4 regions of the Gynuella sp. genome follow, and region 1 is predicted to be linked to each of the others. Evidence: predicted binding sites of a transcription regulator. Region 1 holds the regulator's gene; each other region holds the start of a gene.
The links. The regulator FNR, encoded in region 1, switches genes on or off when oxygen is low (the NO sensors DNR and NnrR bind a similar motif). The targets are predictions, from matches to a motif close to TTGATNTANATCAA.
Positions count from the first base shown of each region.

Region 2: a site for FNR is predicted at 6,129-6,142, ahead of pflB (formate C-acetyltransferase). Genes of this name have one in related genera too.
Region 3: a site for FNR is predicted at 6,029-6,042, ahead of ACQY6I_RS06165 (cytochrome-c peroxidase). Genes of this name have one in related genera too.
Region 4: a site for FNR is predicted at 2,581-2,594, ahead of ACQY6I_RS05420 (FeoA family protein). Genes of this name have one in related genera too.

Region 1 is NZ_JBNKSF010000007.1:283,669-291,301, forward strand. It holds gene ACQY6I_RS02355 (bifunctional acetate--CoA ligase family protein/GNAT family N-acetyltransferase) at 1-285, shown strand, start outside; gene nudC (NAD(+) diphosphatase) at 266-1,099, shown strand; gene ccoM (cytochrome c oxidase subunit CcoM) at 1,138-1,257, opposite strand; gene fnr (fumarate/nitrate reduction transcriptional regulator Fnr) at 1,329-2,081, opposite strand; gene ttcA (tRNA 2-thiocytidine(32) synthetase TtcA) at 2,196-3,083, opposite strand; gene ACQY6I_RS02380 (hypothetical protein) at 3,155-3,649, opposite strand; gene ACQY6I_RS02385 (gamma-glutamylcyclotransferase family protein) at 3,930-4,514, opposite strand; gene ACQY6I_RS02390 (sulfite exporter TauE/SafE family protein) at 4,511-5,161, opposite strand; gene ccoS (cbb3-type cytochrome oxidase assembly protein CcoS) at 5,154-5,336, opposite strand; gene ACQY6I_RS02400 (heavy metal translocating P-type ATPase) at 5,338-7,633, opposite strand, start outside.
Region 2 is NZ_JBNKSF010000045.1:36,645-44,277, forward strand. It holds gene ACQY6I_RS18935 (hypothetical protein) at 17-850, opposite strand; gene trmL (tRNA (uridine(34)/cytosine(34)/5-carboxymethylaminomethyluridine(34)-2'-O)-methyltransferase TrmL) at 1,325-1,807, shown strand; gene ACQY6I_RS18945 (sensor histidine kinase) at 1,924-3,549, shown strand; gene pflB (formate C-acetyltransferase) at 3,633-5,897, opposite strand; gene ACQY6I_RS18955 (hypothetical protein) at 6,421-7,633, shown strand, end outside.
Region 3 is NZ_JBNKSF010000016.1:32,419-40,051, forward strand. It holds gene ACQY6I_RS06140 (BspA family leucine-rich repeat surface protein) at 1-1,402, shown strand, start outside; gene ACQY6I_RS06145 (GNAT family N-acetyltransferase) at 1,551-2,357, opposite strand; gene ACQY6I_RS06150 (NAD(P)/FAD-dependent oxidoreductase) at 2,359-3,645, opposite strand; gene ACQY6I_RS06155 (aldehyde dehydrogenase) at 3,954-5,456, shown strand; gene ACQY6I_RS06160 (Fur family transcriptional regulator) at 5,560-5,994, shown strand; gene ACQY6I_RS06165 (cytochrome-c peroxidase) at 6,227-7,228, shown strand.
Region 4 is NZ_JBNKSF010000014.1:106,014-113,646, reverse strand. It holds gene ACQY6I_RS05435 (phosphomannomutase CpsG) at 1-625, opposite strand, end outside; gene phnP (phosphonate metabolism protein PhnP) at 790-1,584, opposite strand; gene ACQY6I_RS05425 (hypothetical protein) at 1,854-2,444, opposite strand; gene ACQY6I_RS05420 (FeoA family protein) at 2,657-2,905, shown strand; gene feoB (ferrous iron transport protein B) at 2,902-4,941, shown strand; gene hisI (phosphoribosyl-AMP cyclohydrolase) at 4,967-5,374, opposite strand; gene ACQY6I_RS05405 (transcriptional repressor) at 5,426-5,878, shown strand; gene ACQY6I_RS05400 (metal ABC transporter permease) at 5,915-6,697, opposite strand; gene znuC (zinc ABC transporter ATP-binding protein ZnuC) at 6,702-7,424, opposite strand; gene ACQY6I_RS05390 (zinc ABC transporter substrate-binding protein) at 7,549-7,633, shown strand, end outside.

The DNA of each region.
Region 1 (7,633 bases):
TGGGGAGAGGTACGGACCTGGAAGGATGTTAATACCAATGAGATCGAATTTGCCGTAATGGTCGATCCTGAAATGCAGGGGAAAGGGTTTGGTTCGCAATTGATGCAGCGTATGATCCGGTACAGTGAAAATGAAAAAGCGACTGCTATCGTCGCTGAAATCATGAGTGACAACGAGCCCATGCTAAGGCTTGCCCGTCACTGTGGTTTTGAGCAGGTTTGTCAGGACGATGGTGTGTGTATGGTAAAACTGGAACTGAAAAAAGATGCTGTATCAACTGGATGAGACTTATTGGTCAATTGATTTTCAAGAAAAGCACGATTTGTCGGCAGGTAATATTCTTTTGTTTCAGGGGGGGAATCTGATTGTACCCAACTCCGGTGATTGGGTTTTGCAAGCAAAGGATATTCTGAATATTGAGGTTGATAGTGTCGGCTATATTGCCTCCCTGGAGGGGGTTCCCTGGTTTGCAGGTTGGTTGGATGAAAGTTATGAGCTGCCTGAAGGTTGGTGGGTTGTTACCGTTCGTGATGTTGCCCGAGAAAATGAGCAGGTTTTTGCGATGGTTAGCCGGGCTGTTCAGCTGCATACCTGGCGGCAGGACCATCGGTTTTGTGGGCGTTGTGGGCATAGAACACGATATTTTGATCATGAACCAGGGGCCCATTGTGATCATTGCGGGTTGACTGCTTATCCCAGGATATCGCCTTGCGTTATTGTGTTGGTGTATCGGGGGGAAGAAGTGTTACTGGCCAATGGTGTGCGTCACAAAGACTCAGGTATGTATTCAACGCTCGCAGGGTTTGTTGAGGCAGGGGAATCTGCGGAACAGGCTGTATATCGAGAAATTCTCGAAGAAGTCGGTGTGAGAGTGAAAAACATTAGTTATTTAAACAGTCAAACTTGGCCTTTTCCGCATCAACTAATGCTTGGCTATGAGGCTGAATACGAATCAGGAGATATCCGGATTCAGGAACATGAAATTCTGGATGCCCGCTGGTTCCATATCGAAGACCTGCCAAAATATGCACCTAACCTGAGTATTGCAGGCTGGATGATCGAAAGGCATCGGGAAAAGGTTCGTATGGCGAAGAAATAAAGGCGTTATGAGTATTAAACAGATAACGCCTCTGCTGCTTAGTGCTTGTCTTTTTTCTTATGAGCATCGCGATACATGAAATAGAAAATACCTCCGGTAATAAGTACCACGAGGCCAACGGTTCCTATTCCTGCGAAGATAATCTGATCGATATACATAATTACACTCTCCATACATATGCATGTAGGACGAGTGTAATTAAAAAATCAACACCAAAAGTTGATACGGATCAGCCCAAGCTGGAGACAATAATATCCAGCTCGCAACGTTCGGTTTCGCTCAATGCGGCAAGATCCCATAATGCTCTCTGATCCAATAAGGAGATTTCCTTGGCGTTACCCGTAATCTCGATCAGATCCTGCTTTTGAAAGCGTGTAAATACTCGGCTTACTGTCTCAACTGCTAAGCCAAGATAGTTTGCCATATCAGCCCGGGACATAGATAAACGGAAGGTTTTGTCAGAAAAACCGCGACGTTTGAATCTGGATGCCAAGTTTAACAAAAAAGAGGCGATACGTTCTTCTGCGCTTTTCTTTGATAACAACAACATCATTTGCTGGTCATCACGAATTTCCTTGCCCATCGTCCGCAATAACTGGCGTCTAAGTGCGGGTAATTCTGCACTCAGATCATCCAGACTCTCAAATGGAATTTCGCAGACGTTAGTGGTTTCAAGTGCCTTCGCTGAACACGTGTACAGTTGTGTATCAAAATTACTTAACCCAACCAGTTCGCTGGCCAAATGAAATCCTGTAATTTGTTCTTCACCATCATTTGTTAGCGTATAGGTTTTAAGAGTCCCCGTACGTACAGCATATACCGATGTAAACGGCTCGCCCTGCCTGAACAGATGATCACCTTTTTGGATGGGACGACCACGACGGATAATTTTTTCCAGTTTGTCGAGGTCGTTGTCCTGTAAGCCAATAGGTAGACAGAGGGGATGCAGGCTACAGGTATCGCAGTGGGCAGTACTAACCATAGAAAATTTTCCTGACAATATTTTTGGTCACATTATGGAACTTGATTCAGATCATGCAAGTATATTGACTAATATCATGACTTTTTTTTTGGACATGTACTTTACCTGCATTGATTAGCTTATGGCTCCTGGTTCCCAGCTTTCCACCTGAGTTTGTTTCATTGGGCTTAGAGGCCCGTCATCGCCAATATTCAGCGAGGCAATGCCATTAATACTCAGAGTATTGAAATCGAACAGGCTGGTATCCGCCAGTTGTGATGGCGCGACATTCTGGATTGCTCTAAAAATAATTTCACTGCGGCCGGGCTGCAGTTTTTCCCAGTCTTTCAACATTTGTTTGATTGACTGACGCTGAAGATTTTCCTGTGAACCACACAAGTTGCATGGAATGATCGGAAATTCCTTAGTCTCAGCATACTGTACAATATCTTCCTCTTGGCAGTAGGCCATAGGGCGAATCAGAATATTACGTCCTGAATCTGCCAGTAATTTAGGAGGCATTGCCTTAAGTTTGCCACCGTAAAACATGTTCAGGAAAAGGGTTTCAATGATGTCATCGCGGTGATGACCCAGAGCGATTTTATTTGCCTGAATCTGTTCCGCAAAAGCATACAGAGTTCCGCGCCTGAGACGGGAACACATTCCACAGGTGGTTTTTCCTTCCGGCACCATATCCTGAACAATGCTATAAGTATCCCGTTCCAGAATATGATAAGGCACATTGATAGATTGCAGATATTCGGGCAGCACATGCTCAGGAAAGCCAGGCTGTTTTTGGTCAAGATTAACAGCCACCAGATCGAAATGTACCGGTGCACTTTTCTGTAGCCCCAGAAGAATGTCCAGCATCGTGTAGGAATCCTTGCCTCCCGACAAACATACCATTACCTTGTCGCCATCTTCGATCATATTGTAGTCAGCAATTGCTTTTCCGACTTCCCGGCGCAGGCGCTTTTGTAGTTTGTTAAATTCTGTTTTGTCTTTTTTACTGAGTGTTTGCATGGTTTGAGGCAGGATTGGAATATGGATAAAAAACGAACGCGCGTTCTACCATTTTCCTTAGTGCTTGTAAATCAAGCAGCTATAGAGTCTTGTTTTAACCAAGCCTGTAAAAAATGAACAAACTTGACTTTGTCATGAAACTCCCTGCTAGGATGAAAATTTTTACACCAGTATTCGGCTATTCTTATGACATCCGTTTTAGCGGGTACAGGGATCCCTGAACTTTCATACATAAACCAAGCAATTGCAGTGGAATAAGCCAGATTGGTGGATAGTTCAAGATGAGGTTGTTCGAGAAAGCTTCTCTGACCAGCTAAACCTCTGACTTTACTCGCCAGGTCTGGTGTCTGCGCCAGATAATTGTCCCAAATGTTGTTATGTTCCTGCTCAGTGATATTAAAAAGACCATAACCCTGGTCAGAACTACATCCTAAATGATATCCAAGATCTGATTCTGTGGCGGCCGTGGCAATCAGTAGAGCTTCGTGCGCTTCATTCCAGACCCCGAAATATTCCAGTGTCGGTTTAATAACGCAGTTTTTTAATTCGCTTGCACAGATACCCATATATTTCACCAAAAAATGAAGTAAATGGTCTTTGCTTCAATATTGACTATATCGGTTCGCAGATACTGAAACTAAAGACTATTTACATAATCCGTCAACAAAAGTACTTATAAATTACGCTAGCAAAATCTATGAAAGGTATTAGATCTTTTGGTTGGTTTTCACTTAATTATTAGCATATTTAGTCACTAAAAATGCGCACATGCTGTTTGTTGCAGGCGCAATTGATGACTTTGATGGTTATTGAAAACAGAGTTGGCTCCAGTTCTGCAAAAAAGTGTCAGATATTTTTACGCTGCAGAATACAGTCGGGTAGGTGCTGCATCAGAAATGTGTCGTGTAGGTGATAATGAGTGTCACTTTCTATCGCTCTTGGGTAGCGAGGGGCAGACCTGTCATTGATAAGGTTACCCCAGTGACTGGTTGTTTTAATAAACTCTATTGCAAATGCTTCGTCCCAGGAAAAGCAGCCTTTAAGAATGACATCCAGATAACTTTGGGTTATCGGATATTCTGATGATGGTGATCTGGTTTGGTGGCCAACATAGGTCCAGACGATTGCATCATCAGGAAGCTGATGTTTGGTAATAATATGGCTTGTTTTCAGTGTAATACGCCCATAACCCTGTTCCCGCTCATCAAATTTGGCCAGGTTTTTTGTATCTACTGGAAATATCACACCATTGCATTCAGAAAACTCATCCTGAACTGCTCCCACTGCTATATGCATTGTCTGTGGTACAGATACGTACCAGCCGCGTTTAATTCCTTTAACAGTAGCTGGGATCGCATCGCCGGTGATGCCAGTACGTGAGCGGCTGTCTGCACAGATCAGACTGCCGTAACCAAAAATGTAATTGTTCATGAAGCTACAACCTCTATTGCCGAATACGCGGTCCATATCGCCAGGGAAAAAACCAATATTGCACTGAAAATACGAGTGAGCCGATGGGAGATCAGTTGGATCATGGATTGGCTGAAAATCGTCAGTCCGGTCATGGCTGGGAATGTGCCTAGTCCGAATGCCAGCATGGTTAGTGCTCCGTAGAAAGGGTTTGCCGACAAGCTGGCGAGACCCAGAGCAGAATAGATCATTCCACAGGGTAACCAACCCCAGGTGACACCTGCTGCGAAGGCCATTGCCATCGAATTAGGACGCTTGATTCTGATCGCCAAAGGCTGGATAAATGACCACAATACTTTACCCACACGTTCCAGGCCGGCCAGAGCATTCCAAATTCCAGACAGATATAACGCCATGCCCAGCAGCAGTAATGCTGCTAGTAATCGTAAGTACAAAATAGAAGACTGCGGGATGAAACTGGCAAACAGAGCAAAGATTAATCCTATCAGCATGTAACTACTGACGCGGCCTAGCTGATAGAGCAAACTGTATCCCAGGTGACCAGGCGCATTAAGCCCCAAAGCGGTAGCAATACCTCCACACATAGCCACGCAGTGGCCTGCCCCGAGAAGACCTAATAAGAAGGCGGGTAGTAACTGTTCAATCATGTTTATCTGAATCTTTCTTCTTCGGCATTTTGTCCAAATCGTCATCATAAAGAATTTTATGGGCCGGACTGTCGAGATCATCATACTGTCCTTTTCTGACTGCCCAGACCAAACCTGCCAGAGCGGTGCCTAACAACAGAAGAGACAGTGGTATCAGTAAGTAGAGAATCTGCATGTTATATCTGTATTTTTCGAGTTAGCCTGAGAGCATTTAATACTACCAGAAGTGAACTAAAAGACATGCCTACAGCAGCCATCCACGGAGTAATCAGCCCCGACATGGCGAGTGGTAATGCGATAAGGTTATAGATCAAACCCCAAGCCAGATTCTGGCGAATAATACGTTGGGTCTTACGAGCCAGAACAATTGCCATAGGAATTTTCCCTAACTGGTTGTTCAGCAGCAAAATATCCGCAGTCTGCTTAGTCAGTTCGGTTGCGTTGGCCATAGCAATAGATACGTCTGCCCGGCTCAATGATAGCGTATCATTAAGCCCGTCACCGACCATTAACACCGGCTGCTCAATGGCGTCTATATATTGTACTTTCGTATGCGGGCTTTGTTCCGCTGCTACATGGTCAAACCGTAATACGTCATTGATCTGCCGAGCCCTTTCGGTTCGGTCTCCAGTGAGCATGTGTGTTGTCAGTTGGGCCTTTTGTTTAAGGGCTTGAACGGCCACCATAGCATCCGGTCTAATCTGATCTGCAATTTCAATCCAGGCGATATCGGTATCTGTGGTGCTGAGCAATAACCAGTGCCCGTGTCCAGGCCTGCTGATACCTGGGCGAACCCAGTCTGGTTTGCCCAGGCGATATTGATGTGTATCGATACTCCCTTTTATGCCTTCAGAAGTGTGAACGGACACTTCTGTTGCGCGCAATGAGCTTATGAATGGCTTAAATGCAATGGAGACAGGATGTTCACTGTGTGATTCCAGGGCTGCACAAATGTTGAGAGTTCTTTGTTCATTCCACAGGTTGTTTAACAACTTCACCTGGACGACAGTAAACTGCCCATTGGTCAACGTACCGGTTTTATCAAATACGACCTCAGAAACCTTTGCCAGAGACGGTAACGCGTTTCCCCTTGTCGCGATAATTCCCTCACGACGTAAATTGGCGCTGGTCGCTGTGAGTGCGACAGGCGTGGCAAGAGACAGAGCACATGGACAGGTCACAACGAGAACAGATAATGCGACCCAGAATGCTCTCTCCGAATCGATGAAATACCAGCCTATGCCGGTTAATATTGAGAGGGCGAGAATGATCAGAACAAACATACTGGCGCCCTGATCGGCAATTTCTGCAATACGGGGTTTTTCTGATTCCATACGATTCAGCAGGCGAACCATCAGACTGATGGATGACGAGTTAGGGGCATGTGATACTTTGACGCGAATGATCCCTTCGGTATTGGTTGACCCTGCAAGTATGCTGTCTCCCAGCTGCTTGTGTACCGGATCAAATTCGCCAGTGATCATAGACTCATCAATCGCTGCCTGGCCGGAGATGATGTGTCCATCGGCTGGTGCTGATTCTCCGGGCAAAATTTCGATAATGTCATTTACAGTCAGTTTTTTACTGGGAATTTCCAGCAATTGTTCTTCTTTTACAATGTGAGCCGTTGCAGGTACCAGGTCGTCGATAGAGTTGCTGCTGATGGCGAGGTGTTGTCGGGCTCTGAATTCGAGAAAGCGTCCTAGCAACAGAAAAAAAGTAAACATGGTAACTGACTCGTAATAGGTTTCTCCTGCCTGAGTAAGTGTTGCCCATACACTTGGAATAAAGGCTAATATGATTGCCAGTGATACGGGTACGTCCATACCCAGGTGCCTGCTTTTCAGATCCCTCAGTGCCGCCTGATAAAAGGGGAGTGCAGAATAGAAGAAGACCGGTAGGGTCAGAGCTAGGCTGGTCCAGCGAAGTAGGTTTTCAAATTGCCAGTCTATTTGCCCCAAATAAATTGCAAAGGTATTCATCATGACTTGCATCATGCCAATACCTGCTATGCCGATTCGTAAAAGGAAGTCTTTTTGGGTTTTGTCAATAATGCTGTCTTGCTGGCTGGGTTGATAAGGTTTTCCCCGATAACCCAAATGATGCAGTTCTACAAATACCTCTGAGAGCTTTACTAATGTAAGGTCAGCTTCTACTCGCAGCTGATGACTGGACAGATTCAGATTGGCCTGATGAATGCCCTTAAGCTGCAATAATCGCTTTTCAATCAGCCAAACACAGGCAGCACAGCTGATTCCCTCGATAGCCAGCGTAAAAGAGGCATGGGCAGGGTCAGTACGATCGACAAAATCATCCTGGATGTCAGGGTCGTCATAAATTTTGTACTGACTGATATGGCGGCGTTTAAACGTTTCGGGGTTTTCGCTGGTGTTTTCCCGAAACTTATAAAACTGGTCCAAGCCGCAGCCGGCTATAGTCAAAGCTGCTGCCATACACCCTGCACAACAAAAG
Region 2 (7,633 bases), on a different contig from region 1:
GTCTCTTGAGTACAGTTCACCGGTTTGAATTTAAGTACCCTCTTGCGGTAACCACCCAACGGTTTTCACTGCCTTTATTTTCCTGAACATATCGATAAAACGCTTCATTCGCTTTGCTTACCTGTTCCAACTTCGTCAGGCAATAACCCAACAGATACAGTCGATAACTCTTGCCCTTTCGCCCAGCACCGCTCAGAGTTTCCAGCATTGGCAGCGCTTTGGCAAACTGACCAGTGGCCAAGAACTGATAAGCATTCAAAATCTGGAATGCCTGATTCTGTTTATCCTGAACATCCAGTTCTTCATATTCATTGATGAAGTGTACCCAGCCATGCGTTTTAATGCGGTGCCATAGTTGCAACCATTGCAAACGTTTGGATTCCGGAAAACTCTGCAGTCCGTCCTCAATAAATATTCTGGAATCATGAAGTTCATCTTCTACCAACATATCCTGAATCATGATGATGAGCTGCAGCTCATCACCACGAGTACCCGGTAACGACTCGATTTCCCCCAGATCCACTTCAGGGAAATCTTTGCCAGGTTGCGCATACTCACTGCCCATAGCGGATTCCGGTTCTGCATCCTCAGTCGGTTCGGAGAAAGCTTTGGCCTGCGCTTTGAGTCGGGCCCGGATCTTCATAACCGCTTCCGCTCTGGGGATATGCAGTTCTTCGTTGGCTACTCGCAGTAAGTCAGAATAGTTAACCAATCCGAGTTCAACCAGTATCTGCCCGAGCAAACGCTGTTCGTGATTCTGCTTTTGAACACGCAAGGCCTTTTCCAACTGCTGCTGACTGATCAGCTTGCGGGCAACCAACAGACTGCCTAATTGCTGGTTGTTAACCATGGTATTTCCCCATAAGTGCGATACCGTATTCCATATTCAAACATTTGGCGTTCATGACCGCTATATATTATTAAAGTCTATATACCATTAAAGCCTCAGAATCGACTAATGGAAAATATTCATCCATTTGATAACAGAACTTCTCACTTGGTCACACTCCTGACTGACGCCTCAGAAACATCCCCAATACCGGTTTCAGAGATTCTATAACACCCCCACCCTGCAGATGTTTGTCATCAGGATTCTATTTTTTTATATTCTGCGATCATCATTGCGGTCACTACCATTATGTCTTTTATCGGTCATTTTGTCCGCGACTTAACAACTTTCATCGCCACCGAATCCAACGTTCAGAGTCTCTGTCGCTTTTTTCGTCTCTACCTAATGTCCAGAGGAGTTACACATGACACAAGCATGGACACATTCACTGCAATCGATCAACATCTGCCTGATTAATCAGTACTGAGGTTTTTTATGTTACATGTGGTGTTATTTGAGCCAGAAATTCCCCCGAATACCGGAAATATCATCCGGCTATGTGCCAATACAGGTGTGCAGCTGCATCTGATTCATCCACTTGGTTTTTCAATGGATGACAAACTACTTCGACGGGCAGGACTCGATTACCATGAATATGCCTCAATCTGTAATCATGACGACTGGGCATCTTTCCAACACAATTATGCCGAACAATGGCACGGCGACCCGAAACGGATCTTCGGCCTCACCACAAAAGCCACTCAATGGCCCAGCCAGACAACCTTCCAGGATAATGATGCATTGGTATTTGGCCCTGAGACCAGAGGGTTACCAGAAAGTATTCGTGATGGGTTGGGAATGACACAACTATTGAGGTTACCCATGCGGGAAAACAGCCGTAGTATGAATCTATCCAATGCAGTGGCGGTTATGGTCTATCATGTCTGGGGAGAACTTGGATATCCCAATGCAATATAGCTATTATTTTTGATAGCCTCTGGTCAGTTCATTACTCCAGATCTTTTGTGTGATGACACGCTATCGTAACAATGACCATAAGGCTTACTCATTATCCTGCCAGCCTTGGAGTCGTGATGAGATTGTTGAACTCCCGTCTTGCAAGACAATTGATGTATCGGGTAATACTGATCCTCGCAATCATTTCGTCTTCAGTGATTGTGTCCGAATTCTATCTTATTTACCGATTGCAGGTGGAAAATCAGTATCAAAGCATCAACCAGATGATGCGCACTCTGCGACCGATCCTATCTCAGTCACTCTGGAATTTTGATGATGAAGCCATCAACTCTCTGGCAAAAACCATGCTGCTAAATCCCCACGTCTCTGGCGTCATTATTAGCGATGATACTTTGAAGGTCATCGCCCAGTATGGCGAAATCACCCCTCTGCATAATCTTTCTTTTGCCGAAGAAGGACTACAATCGCAAAACAGTCGACTCATTTACTATAACCGTATTGTTTATCTGGGCCTGAAACCCAAAGAAATACTGATCGGTCATGTCGCTCTTACAATTACCAGTGAGGGCATCTGGGCAGGGCTCATGCCGGCGCTGAAAGTACAGACAAGCATTGGACTTCTGGCTCTGGCACTTACCGCTTTTTTTTACCACCGCATGCTGACTCGCAATATCTCCACACCAATCAGCAAGCTCAGCGAAGGTCTTGCTCACTATCGTGCCGGGCAAATTCATCTTGATGATATCTCCATTACTCATGATGGACTGCAGAACAACGAACTGTCTGATCTACTGCATCAATATCACCATCTACTGGAACGACTGAGGGAACGGGAAAAACAAATTATGTTGCATCACAAAAATTTGGAAGCAGAAGTACATCAGCGAACAGAACAACTACTCATCACAAATAATCATTTGCTCGAATCTTTGGAAAAACTAAAACTGGCACAGCAGGAACTGATCGAACAGGAACGGTTAGCTTCTCTCGGAGAGCTGGTCAGCGGAGTAGCACATGAAGTCAACACGCCTCTTGGAGTGGCTATCACCGCAAACAGCTTTCTCTGGGAAGAGATACAACAGGTCGCCAGACAACTCACTGAAAATGAACTGACCCGCACGCAAATGGACAGTTTTATGACTTCTGCCGAAGAATCCTGTCAGATTCTCAGCGACAACCTGAAACGCGCCGCAGAACTGATTGAAAGCTTTAAACAAGTTGCCGTCGACCAGACCCATGAAGAACTCAGAACAGTGCAACTGAACTCTTATATACACACGCTCGTACGTTCACTACAGCCACAGATGAAACGTTCACAAGTAACGATCAAACTGGATCTGGATGAGTCATTGACTGTCACAACCTATCCCGGAGCCATTGCACAGCTACTGACCAATCTAATTATGAACGCCTATATTCATGCCTATAATCAGGGACAGACAACCGGTGACATCGTTGTCTCCTGTCATCATGTGAACAACCTGATTCAACTTCAGGTCCGTGATTTCGGCACAGGCATGGACGCCGCCACCAAAGCTAAAGTCTACGAGCCATTTTTTACAACCCGTAGAAGCCAGGGCGGTACCGGCCTCGGCATGAACATTGTTTACAATCTGGTAACTCAGAAACTTCATGGCAAGATAGATGTTAAAACCGAACCAGGTAAAGGCACTGCTTGTCTGATTACTTTTCCAAGCAATACAGAAAGTCCCCCTTCTGCAGAATCAATGGAACGCCACTAACGAGACATCCATAAAAAAAGGAAGCAAAACTGCTTCCTTTTTTTATCATCCGGCAACCGCCGGGGTTGCCAAGCGATCAGAACTTACATCTGACCGTGGAAAGTACGGCTGATTACATCCTGCTGCTGTTCACGGGTCAATTTTACAAAGTTGACCGCATAACCAGATACCCGAATGGTCAGCTGCGGATATTCTTCCGGACGCTCCATGGCATCCAACAGCATTTCCCGATTCAACACGTTCACATTGACATGGTGGCCTGTGGCATTGAAGTAACCATCCAGAACACTGCTCAGGTTTTTCACCTGGGCCAGGCGCTCTTTACCCAGGGCTGCCGGTACCATGCTCATGGTGTAACTGATGCCATCCTCTGCGTGTTCATAAGGTAGTTTGGCCACTGATAACAGTGATGCCAGCGCACCTTTAGTATCACGACCATGCATCGGGTTGGCACCTGGTGCGAATGGTTCGCCGGCTTTACGGCCGTCCGGTGTTGAACCGGTTTTCTTACCATAGACAACGTTGGAAGTAATGGTCAGTACACTTTGCGTCGGTTTGGCATTCCGGTAAGTTGGGTTTTCACGAACATAGTCCATGAACTTCTCTACCAGAGCCGTAGCAATACTATCCACCCGCTCATCATTGTTACCAAATTTCGGGAAATCCCCTTCAATGACATAATCAACCACCAAACCGGCTTCACTTTTAACAGGCTTGACAGTGGCATACTTGATAGCACTCAAACTATCGGCTGCAATTGAAAGCCCGGCGATACCACACGCCATGGTTCTCAGCACATCACGATCGTGCAGAGCCATTAACGCAGATTCGTAAGAATACTTATCATGCATGTAGTGAATGATATTCAGAGCATTCACATAGGTACTGGCCAACCACTTCATGTAGTAGTCAAAGCGTTCCACCACTTTGTCATACTCCAGCACCTCAGCATCCATAACGGCCATTTCAGGACCGACCTGGGCACCGGACTTCTCATCACGACCACCATTGATCGCATACAACATGGTTTTTGCCAGATTGGCACGGGCGCCAAAGAACTGCATCTGTTTACCAATGGCCATTGCCGATACGCAGCAGGCAATGCCATAGTCATCACCAAACTTATCGCGCATCAGATCATCACCTTCATACTGAATGGATGATGTATCAATACTGACTCTGGAACAGAACTGCTTAAATCCTTCGGGTAACTGATTGGTCCACAGGACTGTCAGATTAGGTTCAGGAGCCGGACCCAGGTTATACAGAGTATGCAGGAAGCGGAAACTGTTTTTAGTCACCAGTGAACGACCATCCAATCCCATACCACCAATGGCTTCAGTTACCCAGGTTGGATCACCAGAGAACAACTCATCATATTCAGGGGTTCTGAGGAACCGTACCATACGCAGTTTGATCACCAGATCATCGATCAATTCCTGCGCCAGCTCTTCAGTCAAAACGCCACTTTTCAGATCGCGCTCAATGAAAATATCCAGGAAGGTGGACACACGGCCAAAGCTCATTGCTGCACCATTCTGACTCTTCACTGCTGCCAGATATGCAAAATAAGTCCACTGTACGGCTTCGGTTGCATTTTTGGCTGGTTTGCTGATATCAAAGCCATAGCTCTGTGCCATCACTTTCATTTCCTGCAAAGCTTTTATCTGCTCGCTCAGTTCCTCTCTCAGACGAATGATATCTTCATCCATATTTGCAGGAGCGCTTGCTGCTTTTTCAGCCTTTTTCCCTTCAATCAGACGATCAACACCGTACAACGCTACCCGACGGTAATCACCAATAATACGGCCACGACCGTAGGCATCAGGTAAACCAGTAATCACACCCGCCTTACGACAGGCCAGAATTTCAGGAGTATACGCATCGAATACACCTTGGTTATGGGTTTTGCGATGAGCATAGAAAAACGCTTTTGTGACCGGATCCAGTTCACGGCCATACACCTCACAACTTCCTTCAACCATACGAATACCACCATATGGCATGATAGCGCGCTTGAGAGGCTTATCAGTTTGCAAACCGACGATCTTTTCCAATGACTGGTCAATATAACCGGCCGGATGAGAAGTGATGGTCGCTGGATTGTCCACGTCAAAATCCAATGGACCGCCCAGACGGTTTTCTTCTTTCATCAGCTCCATGACCTGTGCCCAGACTTTTTGGGTACGATCAGTGGCAGCAGCCAAAAATTGATCATCACCGTCATAAGGAGCGTAATTTAACTGAATGAAATCACGGACATTGATTTCCTGCTGCCAGCTTCCTGCCACAAAGCCTTCCCAGGCTTCTTTAGCACCTACACCTGCGGCAAAATCGTCTGTATACATGAACATCTCCTCGGGAAATATTTATAAAAAAAACTGGTAAAAAAGGAGAGTCCGGGTCGAGTCAGCAATTAGATGAAACATGAAAGCCGAGCCTCGAAGAGCGATACATTCCTGAACGTATGTTACAGATTACCGATAACAGCTGGACAGGCCTGGCACGAACTCTCCCGATTGATCAGATCACCCGATCAATTTACACCGGAAAGATTAGACCTTAGTCGGCGATTCGAATTGACACAGATCACCCTGACAATCAATTTTGTAATAAAACTACGTTTTTTATCGGCCAACCCCGTTTGTGATTTTCCTATGCGCGAAATTACGCAAAACCCCCATAAAAACAGGGGTTCAGGATAGCAGACAATGAATATTCGCTATTGAGAACAATCCGTTATCAGCGAAATTACGCAAAAATAGCCCTTGACATTTATTATTTTGTAATTTTATTACAGCATTATTATGTCAGTGGTAATGACACAAATCTGCTATCGTTAGCACTGCACCATCACCAGGAAATCCAAGCTTGTCGTCCCTTACTTTGATAATGCTCTCTGCTCTGCCAGTCTATTCAAATTCCCAGCCAGTAGATCAAATTACCCAGCCATTACAATGGGCTACAGATACATTTGCCATGTCAGAATTGTGCCCACCAGAAGACGACTATATTCGCTGGAACTATCAAACAGAGCATCTAGTACAAACCCGAAAAGCAAAGCACATCAATGACAACAACACATTAACAATAGAGCAGTCCATTACAGACAACTCGCGATTTGGCTTACAGATCAATCATCAGAATGCACTCTGGCGCTATAAACTTGGTGACCAGTTTCTCAAGTCTGACACCTCCAATTCGACAGTGACGGGCTCCTGGAAGGGCGAGTGGCATAACCAGATGCTATCTGGCCAGATTGGTCCGGAACTGCTAAATATTAGCACCCACATCTCAACCAATACCGAGCTTGGTTACTATCACAGTCGTAAGCATTACGATTTTAATTACCAGGATGATTTTGGTCGAACGGCCACACTGTCCTCGTCGGTTCAGGGGATCTATAGCCGCTGGAACAATTGTCACCAGCGTTTGGATATTTTAGTGGGTGACCGGGATTTCAATATTTCAGCATGGTTGACTAACCGCTCAGAACGACCGGTATTTCAAATCAAATTATCCCATCATCCAATTCAACTTAAGGAAGACAACAAGCTGACCCACACTGAAGGTTATCTGACAATGTGGTCTGCCAGTTTTGAAATACTGCCGCTATTATCCAACGGCAGCATCGGTCTCCATGCCAACGCCATACAGCTTGACCAGAGCGGCCAGGTGTGGAGTGGTGATGAGATTACCGGGAACAACTATATTACTGAGGTTCAGCAGGTGAATGGCAATATCAGCGCGCTCAGCCAGGGTATTCATGCAAACTGGCACGGGTTCAACGAGCCCTGGAATACCACGTTCATTTTAGGTGCCAGAATTGATTATTGGCAGATCAATGGAGAGCTACAAGCCTGGCAGCCATTATTCGAAGGCAGTATCGTGACGCTCACAACACTTGACCAACAACCAACTCAGGAGTCAGCCCTGACGACGACCCTGACAATGACCATCAGCAAACGTTGGCACGACCTCGAACTGCAATTATCGACCAGCCAGCTAATCGGGCTTGACTCCCAGAAAGCAGACAACTCCAACAACTACCGTGCAGCACACTATAATCTGAGGATGCCTGTCA
Region 3 (7,633 bases), on a different contig from region 1:
AAGGAAAAAAGCCACTTATCTGCCGCTGTTATTTGCTGTTTCTTCCACATTACTGGTTGCATGTAATGTTCAGTACAGTCACCGCGATGACAACACTAATGGAAATGACAACAACAGTCAGAACAACAACGACAACAATGGTAGTCAGGACGGTAACCAAAATGGACCGGACACGTCCTCCCCTTCACCATTGATTACTACCTGGAAAGTGGATGATGCCAACGGACAAATCACCATCTACACCAAAGGCAATGGTTATCACTACACCGTAGATTGGGGTGATGGTCAACAAGATAGCCAGGTAACCGGTAACACCAGCCACAGCTATGCGAATGCCGGTACTTATAGTGTCGAAATCAGTGGGGACTTTCCACACCCATACTTCTGTGAATTATCCACCAATAAAGCTCAGTTGCGCAGTGTCGAACAATGGGGAAGTCAGAATTGGAAAAGCATGAATAGCGCATTTTCAGGCTGCAGCAACGTTGTCATCAATGCCTCGGATACACCCAACCTGACACAAGTGAAGGATATGAGCCGGATGTTTTATCATGCCGAATCCTTCAATCAGAACATTAATGACTGGAATGTCAGCTCCGTCACCAATATGAACAATCTGTTTGCCAGCGCCAGCGCCTTTAATCAGGACCTCAGCAACTGGGATGTCAGTGCGGTTACCAGCATGAACGGCATGTTTGCAGGTGCCAAAGCATTCAATCAAGAACTGAATGGCTGGGATGTCAGTACCGTGACGGACATGAAGGGAATGTTTTCCGGCGCCAGCAGCTTCAATAGCCACCTCAACAGCTGGATTGTAAGTGCAGTCACCAGCATGGAAGGTATGTTTGCCGGGGCTCGGTCATTTAATCAGGACATCGGCACCTGGGACGTTGGAAAAGTCACCAATATGGGTGCCATGTTTGCCGGTGCCAGTTCGTTTAACCAGAACCTGAGCAGCTGGAATGTAAGCTCAGTCACCAATATGAACGCCATGTTTGCCGGTGCGACGATGTTCAACCAGAAATTAGACTGGACTGTGACAGCCGTCACCGATATGAGCAGCATGTTTGCCGCTGCCGGAGCGTTTAATCAAGATCTCAATGAATGGGACGTCAGTGCAGTGACAACCATGAGCAGCATGTTTGCCGGTGCATACTCTTTTAATCAGACGCTGAAAAAATGGGATGTTGGCACAGTGAAAAAGATGGATGACATGTTTGGCGGCGTTTCTCTATCAACAGCCAACTATGATGCTCTGCTATCCGGCTGGAGCGCACGTTCGCTACAGTCAGACGTCGTATTCAATGCAGGAAACAGCAAATACTCCACCAGTGCACAAAGCGCTCATAATGTTCTGACTGATTCGTATAACTGGAACATTACAGATGGCGGAGTGAACTAGTGAAACAACAATTTTCCTTCTGAAAACGGAAAATTGCCAACAGATGGCAACCTTTCAGATCAAAACTGAATGGTTGCCACGATGCTTCATATACAAACGCCCTTTCTCCTGTTCCTTTATTCGCCCTTATCACACAGCGCACAAATGCTTAGCAGGGATAACGACACAAACTGCACTCGTGCTCAACAACCTGAAATCCAAGCCCTTGATATAACAAAGTCGCATGATAATTAGCGTCCGCAACAATGACCTGTTGCGCGGCAAACTGACTCACCCATTCAGCCATATGAAACAGCAGATTTCTGGCCAGACCGCGGTTCCGATATTCCGGCATCACCCAGACATTCTGATAACGGGCCAGGCCATTCAAATGATATACCCCGGCATAGGCCAGTAATCGTGAGCCGGCAAAAACCCCGAACTGACAGCCATACTGCCGTTGTTGCAACAATTGATACTCATAAAGGCGTTGTTGCAAATATGATTGATGATCGCCACCAGACTCCTGCTCCAGCAATGACTTCATTTGTTCGTCATACCACTGCAGCCAGTCTCCAGGCTCAGTGAAAGCTCTGATCACAAACTCCGAATCCATAGCGAGTGGACGCTGCAGGGCTTCTATACCTGCACTGAGCACATGATTCTGTTCATATAGAAAACCATCCTGTTGAAACAGCTGAATCAGACCTTCATCCATATCATCATTTGCGACCCAGATAAACGTCTGATGTCTGACCTCTGGCAGTCCGGAAAAACACTCGCAGAACAATGCCTGCCACTGCAACATGCTTTTCGACACCAGCGAAACCTTCAAGGCCAATGTATTGCCAAAATAAAAATAAGGATTCGCTGGTGTCCGGGTTATCAAATACTCATCAGTCTCCTGCTGCTCGCAACGCAAATGGTGCACCACATAATCACTGCGCACACCCAACCCAATCTGCCTGTTGGCCATTTCAGATACCGAGTTTGTCCCTGAGACCATAATAAACGGCACCAATTGCCGTATAAGGCGCACGGAACAAACGCCCTCCTGGGAATGAAAAGTGCTTCAGACTGGCAAAGGCATCAAATCGTTCTGCCTGACCTTTTATTGCTTCGGCAATCAGTTTGCCGGCCAAATGTGTGGTCGTGACACCATGGCCACTGTAGCCCTGGGCGTAATAGATATTGTTACCAATACGACCAAACTGCGGCAATCGGCTGAGGGTCAACAGAAAATCCCCGCCCCAGGTATACTCGATTTTAACACCGCGTAACTGCGGGAAGGTGGTTTCCAGTTTTTTACGGATAAAACGCTCGATGGAGGCTGGATCACCACCACCATAGGTAACCCCGCCGCCGTACAACAGCCGGAAATCTTCAGTAATACGATAGTAATCCAGCTTATAATTACAGTCTTCGATACAATAAAGTTCAGGAATCAGACTGCGGGCGCGCTCTTCTCCCAACACTTCGGTAGCGACCACCTGGGTACCGCAGGGCATGGTTTTCGCCGCCAGTTCCGGAATCAGATTACCCAGATATGCGTTACCGGCGATCATCACATATTGACTGCGCACCAACCCGCCATCGGCCGTTTTCACGACCACTTTATTGCCTCGCTCAACAGCCACCACTCTGGAATCTTCATAGATCTGACCACCTAGTTCCTCCAGTGCGGCCGCCTCGCCGAGGGCCAGATTCAAGGGATGGATATGGCCGCCGCTCATATCGAGCAGACCACCGCAGTAAACATCCGTCTTCACCACATCACGAATGTCCGCCTGTTCCAACAAGGTCAGTTGTTCATGGCCATAACGCTCCCACAGTTTTTTCTGTGCTTTCAGCTCATGCATCTGGCGCGCATTAAACGCTGCAAACACACCTCCCTGACGATAAGCGCAGTCGATATCATACTGCTGGATACGCTGGCGGATAATTTCTGCACCCTCGAAAGCCATATTGCCAAGCACCCCTGCCAACTCACTGCCATAGGCACGTTCAATCACATCGATGTCGCGGCTGTAACTGTTGACCAGTTGTCCTCCATTGCGACCACTGGCGCCAAAACCGATTCTGGCGGCTTCGAGCAGCACGACGTTATAACCCGCCTCAGCCAAATGCAGAGCACTGGATAAACCGGTAAAACCACCTCCGATGACACAGACATCGGTATCCACCGGTCCTGCCAGACACGGGCGATCCGGGCTATCGTGAGCAGAGGCTGCATAGTAAGAACGAGTATGGGGAGTTCGGCTCATTAACGCGATTCCTGTTATCCAATTATGATGAAGAGCCTAGCGGAAGCCATGCAAAATGAGAATAACCGCGACCAAGACAAATACCACAATACTTGCCTGCCGGTAGAAATCCGATATACCGTATGAGGATATAAGCAGCTTTGCAGAATAGGGTATGAGTAGTTCAATCCGTTGCAGTAGCTCTTCGCCCGAATATTTCTGACTGACACAAATGATTTTGACGAGCCGGCAATCCGCCCGCTCAATCCAAACATGGCCGTTTTGCCTTTGCAGACATCAACCCTACTAACCAGATAGAACTGAATACTATGACTGAGCTACACGACCTGAACTACTGGCAGACCAAGGCCAAAGGCCTGAGTTTCGAAAACCGCGCATTTATTGATGGCGAATACACCGCGGCTGCATCCGGTGCAACATTTGAATGCATCAGCCCGATCGATGGCAAACTACTGACCAACGTCACAGCCTGCGATGCCGCCGACGTGTTGCGCGCAGTGACCGCGGCCAGAACAGCATTCAACAGCGGAGCCTGGTCACAGATGGCACCTTCTACGAGAAAAAAGGTTCTGCTAACGTTTGCCAGCCTGATTGATACTCATCGCGAAGAGCTTGCTCTGCTGGAAACTCTGGACATGGGCAAACCTATTGCCGACGCCCTTGAAGTGGACGTCTCCGCCACGGTGAGAGCCATCAGCTGGAGCGCCGAAGCCATCGACAAACTATATGACGAGATTGCTCCCACAGCGGCGGACGAGCTGGGTCTGGTGACCCGTGATCCTGTTGGTGTGGTCGCCGCCATCGTACCCTGGAACTTTCCCATGATCATGGCCAGCTGGAAAATCGGCCCGGCCCTGGCAATGGGGAACTCCGTTATTCTCAAACCTTCAGAAAAGTCTTCGTTAACAGCCATTCGGCTTGCCGGATTGGCCCGGGAGGCAGGCATTCCCGCCGGGGTATTCAATGTCCTGCCAGGTTTTGGACATACTGTCGGCAAGGCACTGGCGGTCCATATGGATGTCGATACCCTGGTATTCACCGGTTCCACTAATGTTGCCAAGCAGCTACTGGTCGATGCCGGGCAATCGAATATGAAACGGGTCTGGACCGAAGCCGGTGGCAAATCCCCCAACATCGTGTTCGCTGATGCTCCGGATTTGGATGAGGCCGCAGAAGCCGCAGCGGCGGCGATCTGTTTTAATATGGGTGAGATGTGCACAGCTGGATCACGTCTGCTGGTCGAAGAGTCTATTGCCGAAGACTTCATAGCCCGGGTTCGCCAAGCCTTTCAAAACTGGCGTCCTGGACACCCCCTTGACCCTGCCACCAATATCGGCGCGATCGTTGATGAAGTGCAGTTAAACAGGGTGTTAAGTTACATCGACAAAGGTCAGGCAGAAGGTGCACGTCTAAGCCTGGGCGGCCAGCGCAGCCAAATTGTGTCCGGTGGGTTTTATGTTGAGCCGACCCTGTTTGATAAGGTCGACAATCAGATGACCATTGCCCAGGAAGAAATCTTCGGACCAGTACTGAGTGTTGTCACCTTTCACGATGAAGCCGAAGCTGTGCAATTGGCCAATGATTCCATTTACGGCCTTGCAGCAGCCCTCTGGACCAGCAACCTGAGTCGTGCCCATCGAGTGGCCCGGGCTTTGCGGGCGGGTTCCATCTGGATCAATCAATATGACGGCGGAGACATGACTGCCCCATTTGGTGGTTATAAGCAGTCTGGCAACGGCCGAGACAAATCACTGCATGCTTTCGACAAGTACTGCGAAATCAAAGCCACCTGGATAAAACTGGCACCCTGAACAAAAATCAGGGGTAATCCACAAATTATTTGACCTCGGACATAGCCACCAAATGCAGGGATGCCTATGGTGGCTATTATTTACCTGATGAATGGTCATATCTATGTCAAACAGTGCTTCCACCACACATATTTCTGCGCATACTTCTGTGGTGCAAAAGCTACTTGATCATGACGTACTGCCGACCCCCCAACGACGGATCATTGCCGAAACCCTGTTTGCCAAGCCTCAGCATTGCACAGCCGAACAACTGCATGACCAGATCAAAGCCAGTGGTTACAAGGTTTCCAAAGCAACGATTTACAATACCCTCGGGTTGTTTGCGCAAAAAGGTCTGGTCCGAATGATTTATGCGGACACTGCCACGACGTTCTACGATTCCAACACCTCAGCCCATCATCACTTCTTCAATACCGACAACGGCGAGATTTCCGATATTCACGAAAACCTGATTCACAGCTATTTGCAGGATTGCCTGCCAGCCGGTACCCGGCTGGATTCAGTCGATCTGGTCGTGCGTATTCGCAACAAGTTCTGACACGCTGTTTTTATCCACCAATCATTTATCTGAATTGATCTGAATCACACCACTTGGGTTTAGAATAAGTCTAAATATAACCACACTCAAAAAGTGGTTATAACAGGATGGTCGGTTACTATTTTTGAGTGTGAACATCTTCCAGACACATATTCACATTTTTGAAAACTTGATGTTTTCGTAGCGGGAAAGTGTGAAACCAATACAACAAACACATGTAAGGAATAACACCATGAAATTGAAAGTAACCGCTAGCCTATCGCTCATGATGGCGTTCAGCTTTTCAGGTCACCTGATCGCCGCCACCCGCTCAGAACCCATAGAGCCAATTAAACCGGTTCAGTCCATCAATCTGGGAATGGTGGAACTTGGTAAGAAACTGTATTTTGATCCACGCCTGTCCAAATCCGGCTTTATCTCCTGCAACTCCTGCCACAACCTGAGCATGGGAGGAACTGACAACTTGACCTCTTCAATTGGTCATAATTGGCAACAGGGACCGATCAACGCCCCCACGGTCTTAAACTCAAGTATGAATGTGGCACAATTCTGGGATGGTCGCGCAGCTGATCTTCAGGCCCAGGCGGGCGGCCCCATTGCCAATCCAGGGGAAATGGCCTCAAGCCATACACTGGCGGTGGACGTATTACAGTCCATTCCTGAGTACGTTATGGAATTCGAGCAGGTGTTTGACAGCGACAAAATCACTATCGATGAAGTCACCCAAACCATTGCGGAATTCGAAAAAACCCTCGTCACGCCCAACTCACGGTTCGACAAATGGCTGCTCGGCGATAACAATGCCATCAGTGAACAAGAACTGGCTGGTTATAACCTGTTTAAAAACAGTGGTTGTACTGCGTGCCACAATGGTGCTGCGGTAGGTGGTAGTTCTTTTCAGAAAATGGGATTGGTTGCACCGTATCAGACCAGTAATACGGCAGAAGGTCTCAGTGCGGTAACGGGAAAAGACGCTGACCGCATGAAGTTTAAGGTACCAACTTTACGTAACGTCGCACTCACTTATCCCTACTTTCACGATGGTGCTGCTGGAACGCTCAGCGAGGCTGTTGAAATCATGGGGCAGATTCAGCTGGGCAAAACATTCTCAGATACAGAAAATACTCAGATCGTTGCGTTTCTGAAAACACTGACAGGTGAACAACCTTCTTTCCCATTGCCGATTTTACCACCTTCAAACGAGAATACCCCCAAGCCCATTCCTTTTAACTGATCATTTATCGACCGGCGGGAAAGGCCGGTCGCTCGGCACTTACATCCTCCCTAAATGCCACGATGACACAGGTATTTCATTAGCATCAAAATCATTTAGGGGCCTCTGAAAAAGGGCAACCATTTTGACCGCTCGCAAAGTCGTAGTTTACGGGCGTAAATAAGGATTAAAAAGAGTGCAACCTTCAGATGGGGCTAACAATGTCCTGCACGAAAATAGATCATTTTCAGAGGATGTTTAAATTAATTCTCATTAATCATTGGCAGAAAAAAACATTCCGTCAGTAGCAGAGCGTTTCAACGCCTCATCAATTAGTCTTATTCAGTTTTTTGAAAAGGCGTTTTTTTTCGTCTTGAATATTCAACCAGACACATCGAAAACTATATTTTTGATCGTAACAAATTA
Region 4 (7,633 bases), on a different contig from region 1:
CATCGGGTTCGTTGAAGATCTTAATAAACTCAATCGGTGCACCAGCTGCTTTGAAAGCTGTCTCCAATCGGTCGATAGTTGGTCCGGCAACGCCATTACCAGCATTTACCACGATCTTTATCGGTTGAAGCTGTTTAAGGTCGACATAACTTAGCAAGTGTTCAATATACGCGGCACTATTATCCCGTTTGGTCAGAGTTCCTCGACTACCGGTGTCCTTGAACTGGTTTTTCTCCGCCAAGGTTTTGATTTGTTTCAGGCCAGTGTCTGCTGAAATAGGACGGGCACCCTCCCTAACCATCTTCATACCGTTGTAGTTAATGGGGTTGTGGCTGGCCGTGACCATACAACCGCCATCAACTTTTAAATGAGAAGTGGCAAAGTAAATTTCCTCGGTACCGCACAGGCCTATATCTATAACATCTGCACCAAAATCGCGTATGCCGTTTGCGAACGCCAGTTTCAGCTCCTCGGATGTGGCGCGAATGTCTCCGCCGACCACGATTGTTTTGGGTTTGAAGAATTCTGCGTATGCGCGGCCGATACGATAGGCAATATCGGCATTCAGTTCTTTTCCGAGTTCACCACGGATGTCGTAGGCTTTGAAGCAGGTTAACTCAGCCATAGATTGCTCCCTATTGATATGGAAATGGGTCCTGGCCTGAGCCGAGGATAGCGGCCCAGTCTCCGGGTTTGGATATAGTATCTGTTGCCAGGGGTGAATTAACAGCTTTTAACAAACAATTAACCCAATACTTAAGACTGTGTCATATCCGACGACAAAATTATTCAGGTTCCGAGTTTAGAGCGGAGGTTGCCTGACAGGTTTTCGAGGCGAATGGTCAGCTGATCCACGGCAACGTGAATATGCATTGGCAGGCGTTTGAAATGTTCGATTAGAAATAAATCCATGGTATGGCTGATATGGGTGAGGTAGGTCGTCTCCGGTTTTACTTCGCGTACGATCTCTATAACTTCATCAAAATCGTTATGGTGCTGATGACTCGCGACACCCGGTGGGTGAGTACAATCGATAACCAGTACTTCCGGTTGCCACTGCTGTAGGAACTTTTGGCTCTGTTCAGGTAGGCCCCTGGTATCGGTCAGATAGGCTATTCGATGAGCCGGGGATTCAACACAGTATCCGTAGGTCGGGCGGTTATGTTGCAGGGGAAGAGGCGTAATATTAAGGATCCCTGCCTGGAAAACCTTGAAGGACTCAATGCTTGGTTGAAAATCCAATATACCTGGTTCTGCAATCAATGCATTTGGTGATTGTGGATCAGAAGGGCAATACACTGGAATGATATCGTTCATGCCGCGACGCAAGTGAAAGAGCCCCTGTATATGATCCATATCGAAATGCGTTAGAAGAATGGCATTGAGGTCCCCAGGACTAAAACGCTGACCTAAATCGGTGAGTCCTGCATCCAGCAGAACCATATTGTTCTCATGTTGGATCAGTGCGCAGGCAGGGCGACGAATATAAGAGGATATTAAACGAGCACGTTGACAGGCTTTGCACTCGCAGCCGTATACTGGAACCTGTTGTGAGTCACCGGTTCCCAGAAAGGTAAGTTTCATCGGTACGGGTCTCTGTTCGACGTGCAGATAGAATGTAGTCCGGTAGATACCTGCTTACCGCACCTGTATCAGAATGTGTCTTTTGGGTTTCTGACAGGCTGATATCCTGAGATTCTCTTCGCCGTTGCTGCAAGCGCTGTTGCAGCATGAAGTGTCGGTTTCTAGCGCAAATAGACATTGTTTGTTTCCATGGTGTCAATTATTTTCGGTCATCATGGCCCGGAAATATGACATTCGTATGAAGGGAGGTAGCCAGCTATCGTGACTACTTAAGGGGTGCTTTCATAGCTATTGCTATCGAGACCATCATAACGGCGTGCTGAGGTTGTGCCATCTTTTTCAAGGGAGCTGCTGGCTGCAGCTGATCCGAGTCGCAGAGACTGAGAGCCATTATCGAGTTGAAAAATGGAGTATTCAGTACTCTCTCCGGACTCAATATTCAGCTCAACAGCGGACTCTGAGCTGTTAGTCAGTAAGGCGTTGCCGATTTCATAGCAGGAATAATAAGATTGTTTGGTGGAAATTGTATTGCTGTTGCAATCGGTAGTGGAGTAAGTGATGTAGGTTTCCTGAAGGGTGCCATCTTCAGAGAAATTCAGCTCGGTCTTATAAGCTTTGCCATCCATTGAGCCTGGATTTCCAGTACTGCCGGACGCACGCGTTATTGAGTGTAACGTTGTGTCAGTCGTCAGTTTGTCATTGGCAACAATTTTGCAGCTTTGTCGCCAGTTGCCAATCAATTCCCGGGCTTGGGTATTGGATGTCGGACAGCGGTAGTCGTCATTGTTTTCGGTGTTACAGCCTGTTTGTATTAACGATGCTGCAGCCAAGGATAATCCTACGGTAAACCTGGTTGTCATGCTGATAATCTTGTTCGGAGTTGAATATTGCCATCTTTTACAAGGTTGCGGATTCAGGCAAAGCAAATTTGCCGGTAATTTGATGCATGTCTCAGTAATTTTTGGTCCTGTCGGTTGGCTGCTTTATTGCTTGTCTTTGATTTATATCATGACAGTCTAGTATTTCATCTCTATCATTGAGAATCATTATCAATCTTGTCAGGGGGCGGTCTATGGTGTTATCACAGTTACAAAAGGGACATGTCGCAAAAATTCACCGGGTAACCCACCCCCACGGTGAAACTCAGGAACAGCTGATTAGTTTGGGCTTTGATCCAGGAGAAACTGTACAGTTAATGATGAAAGCTCCATTTGGGAATCCCATGCAAATCAAAGTGGGGTCGACACTTATAGCAATTCATTCCACAGATGCTCAACATGTACATCTATGTGAGTCGGAGTGTAAGGATCATGCTGTATGAGTTTGAGCATTACACTGGTCGGAAATCCAAATACTGGTAAAACCACCCTGTTCAATAAACTTGCAGGGACCCGGCAAAAAGTGGGCAACTGGACCGGCGTGACGGTCGAATGTAAAACCGGCTTTTTCAGCACCAATGAGCGGCGTGTGGACATGACCGATCTGCCCGGAGTCTATAGTTTAGGGCATCATTCTGGTGGTATGGACGAAGCGCTGGCACGGAAGTTTTTAACTGAAGATAGTTATGATGTAATCGTTAATGTTGTAGATGCCACCAACCTGAAGCGTAACTTGAAGCTCACCGCTGAGCTGGTGGGAATGCAACGGCCTATGATCGTTGTGCTGACGATGACTGATTTGGCCGAAAAAATAGGATCGATGCCGGATGTAGCGCAGTTATCCGCTAACCTGGGTATTCCGGTGATTGATGGCAATCGCTATTCTGCCAGTGAATTGCAAAAACATCTGGCTGATGTGGCTCTGGAAGTCAAACAAATCGGCAAACCCGTTGTAATGCAGTCTGTTTCTCACTGGCTGTCGGGTGTTATTAAAAATACCTCAGGCGGACAAAACATCACCGAAAAAGTGGATTCCATCGTATTGCACCCCTGGTTTGGCATTCCGATATTTTTGTTTGCCATGTACACAATGTTTGCGCTGGCCATCGGTATCGGATCATTGTTTATCGATCCTATTGATATGTTGGCCGGATATTGGTTTGTGGAACTACCCAGTCATTGGTTGATGGTGCTGGGTACTCCGGACTGGATGATTACGGTTTTTGCCAAAGGATTAGGAGGCGGGTTACAGCTGGTTGCAGGCTTTATTCCGGTTATTGGATTTCTGTATCTTTGTTTGAGTATTCTGGAAGACAGTGGCTATATGGCCAGAGCTGCTTTTATCGTGGATCGCATGATGTCTGCAATTGGTTTGCCGGGGCAGGCATTTATTCCACTGTTATTGGGGTTTGGTTGTAATGTCCCCTCGATCATGGCTACTCGAAGCCTGACCAATATCAGACAGCGCATGTTGACCATGGCAATGGCTCCGTTTATGTCTTGTGGCGCCAGGTTGGCCGTTTACGCTATGTTTGTCTCTGTTTTCTTTCGTGACAATGCTGAACTACTGGTGTTTGCTCTTTATCTCTTGGGTATTCTTGTGGCAGTGGGAACGGCATGGATATTCAGAAAACAGTTGTTTAAGGATGTTCGTGCCAGTTCGTTTATGGAGATGCCGCACTATCATCGTCCACGCTGGAGTAATGTGGGCATTTCCAGCTGGCATAAAATTCGTGGCTTTGTTATGCGGGCAGGCAAAACCATCGTATTGGTTTCAGCTGTACTGACCGTTCTTAACTCGGTACCGTCATGGCGCTCTGAGCAACAGGAGGGACGCCCCTCTGCGCTGGCCGAAGTCGGGCAGGTGATTGCACCGGTTTTTACGCCGATTGGAATGGGAGAGGATAACTGGCCGGCTGCCGTGGGGATTTTTACCGGTATTCTGGCCAAGGAGGCTGTCGTTGGTACCATGGAAGCTTTGTACTCGGGAGAAACCGAGGATGCCAGTGAGTTTGTTTCGCCGCTGACTAATGTTACTGAAGCGGCAGCATTGCTGGGTTCAAATCTGCTGGGTATCGTGACCGCTGTGACTGATCCGCTGGGTTTTACTGATGTGGCTCAGGCAGAGGCTGGGGTTGTCGATACTCCGAGTCATTCGAAAATGGTTGAGTTATTCGCAGGTTGGCAAGGGGCGCTGGCTTATCTGGTATTTATTCTCCTATATACCCCTTGTGCGGCTGCCATAGGGGCACTGGTAAAAGAAGGGGGCAAACTCTGGACACTCGTAGTGGCAGGGTGGACCACATCGGTGGCATATGCCGCTGCGGTCTATTGTTTCCAGTTGCTGACATTTGCCCGGCATCCGTTGCAATCTTTCACAACACTTATGCTCGTTACCATCTGGATGGTTGCTTTTGTTGTGTTGCTGAAAATGTGGGTAAGGCCAAAAATCAACCGCGAGCTGATTGCTGTTGGTTGAAGCAAAGTATCACTACCAATCCGGCTCAGGCCGGATTGGTGAGGATCGTAACTTGATCGCCGTTCACTTCAAGATAAAAACAGTTGCGACGATTGGTGTGGCAGGCTGGTCCAGTCTGATTCACTTGTAACAGGATGGCATCGCCATCACAATCGAACCGCATGCTGACCAGCTTTTGCACATGCCCGGAACTTTCGCCTTTGCGCCAGTAGCTCTGGCGTGAGCGCGACCAGTAGCATACCTGTCCGGTTTCGAGTGTTTCCCTGATGGCTGCTATATTCATCCAGGCTAGCATTAATACTTCTCCAGTATCATGCTGCTGGGCAATGGCCGGGATTAACTCCTGTTCATTGAATTTAAGCTGGCGCAAAGCGTCTTCCAGCCCGATCTGCTGACCTTGGGGTAAAGTTTCGTAGTTTTTAAACTGACTCATAACCACTCTTTCAGTATGATTGGAGTCAGCATTATCGATGAAACGGAATATATGGCAAAGGCGATTCTAACGACCGCAGAACAATTATGTCAGCAGCAGGGTGAAAAGCTGACTGAGTTGCGGAAAACCATATTGTTGATTCTGGCAGAACAAGAGACAGCATTAACCGCTTATCAGTTACTGGATTTGTTGCAGCAGGCCCGTCCCAATGCCAAACCACCTACGGTTTATCGGGGACTGGAGTTTTTGCAGCAGCTGGGTCTGGTCCACCGAATTGACTCTACCAATAGTTACCTGGTGTGCCATCACACCGATCATAAACACAGTGCCCAGTTTTTTATTTGCAACCGCTGTGGTTTGGTAGAGGAGTTGAAGCTGGATAATCTGACTGAACAGTTGGAGCAGGAAGCATTGCAGCGCAGTTTTCAGATTCAATCCCAAACCATTGAAGTATCCGGCATTTGTGGCAAGTGCCAGCAGGCCGCTGGAAATCTAAAAAAATAGCGGTGATTCCATTGCTGGCAGATATGATGTAACCGATCAACTCTGGCGTCGAAACAGGCTGGCCATGAATAGCAGACATGCAAATATCACGATTGCGGGTCCGCTGGCCAGGTCCCACCAGTAAGACATCAACAGGCCTCCGAACACCGACAAACTTCCCAGCAGAGAAGCGAACACAGCCATTTGTTCGGGAGAACGAGCGAGTCGGCGGGCGGTTGCTGCCGGCACAATCAGAAGTGAGGTGATCAGTAATATACCTACGGCTTTCATTGCGATGGCAATGGTAAAGGCCAGTAACAGCAAAAAGATCAGCTGTATACGGGTGATCGCAACGCCTTCGGCTGCTGCCAGTTCGGTTGAAACAGTCATCAACAGTAAGGATTTCCATATCACAGTGAGTGTTAGCAGTGCTGCGATACCGATGGCATATATCCAGGCGATATCGTTCCAGTTTAACGTCAGCAGGTCTCCAAATAGCAAGCCATTGAGATCAATCCCGGGGTTATGAATCATCCCTAGGGCGATCAGTCCGAGAGAAAGTGAGCCGTGGGATAAAATTCCCAATAATGTATCTGTTGGCAGCAGTGTTTGGCGATCCAGAATAAACAGCAGAATGGCCACCGTTGTGGTGGTTACAACCAGTCCTAACAATGGCTGTATGGCCATGAGCAGGCCCAGAGCGACACCCAGTAAGCCTGAGTGGGCCAGCGTATCGCCAAAATAGGCCATGCGCCTCCAAACCATAAAACTTCCCAGAGGACCGGTGATCAGTGCGATCCCCAGACCACCCAGTATTGCCATGATCAGAAACTGATCCATACATTTAACCTTGCTCAGATAAGTGGTGGTGATGGTCATGATGGTGGGTATATATGCCGATGCTACTGTGATGACCAAACAATTGCCGGAACTCCGGATGTTGTGAGACTGTTTCCGGTTCTCCGGAGCAACACAAATGACGATTCAGGCACAATACCTGATCGGTTTTGGCCATCACAATATGCAGATCGTGGGAGACCATTAAAATACCGCATCCAAGTTCGTCACGGATCCTTTGGATCAATTCGTAAAGTGCCACTTCACCAGTAAAGTCCACACCCTGTACGGGTTCATCCAGGACCAGCAGGTCGGGGTTATTGATTAATGCTCTGGACAGTAATACCCGCTGCATTTCACCGCCACTGAGTTTTTGAACGTATTGGTTTGCCAGGTGTACGACACCGGTCATACTCAATACCTGTTCAATGCGTTGTACAGATTGTTTTTGTGGTAACGACAGAAACCTGGAAACCGTCAGTGGCATCGTATTGTCAATATGCAGTTTCTGTGGCATGTAACCAATTTTGAGGCCCGGGCTACGTTCGATCTGCCCACTGTCCGGTGATAGGATGCCTAGTAGTATTTTTACCAATGTAGATTTTCCAGCTCCATTTGGGCCAATCAATGTAACCAGTGAGCTCTTTTCCAGAGTTACGTGGATATTTTCAAGAATTTGTTTTCCCTGCCGGGAAAAGCCAAGTCCGGAAGCCTTGATCAAGGTGGTCATGAATGTAACAACTTAGTGATGAAAGGTGATATTCAGGTTGTTATATTATAACATTTGTCGCAATGTTCAAAGCTTGGGAGAGTTCTCGTTGTCAGTCCGGTCATTCTGTTTTTGGGTTATTAGCATGATATCTGTTTTTTCGATAGCAGATACGAACAGTGTAGTAGTTACCATTGCACCTTTGCATTCTATGACAAGTGCCGTGTTAA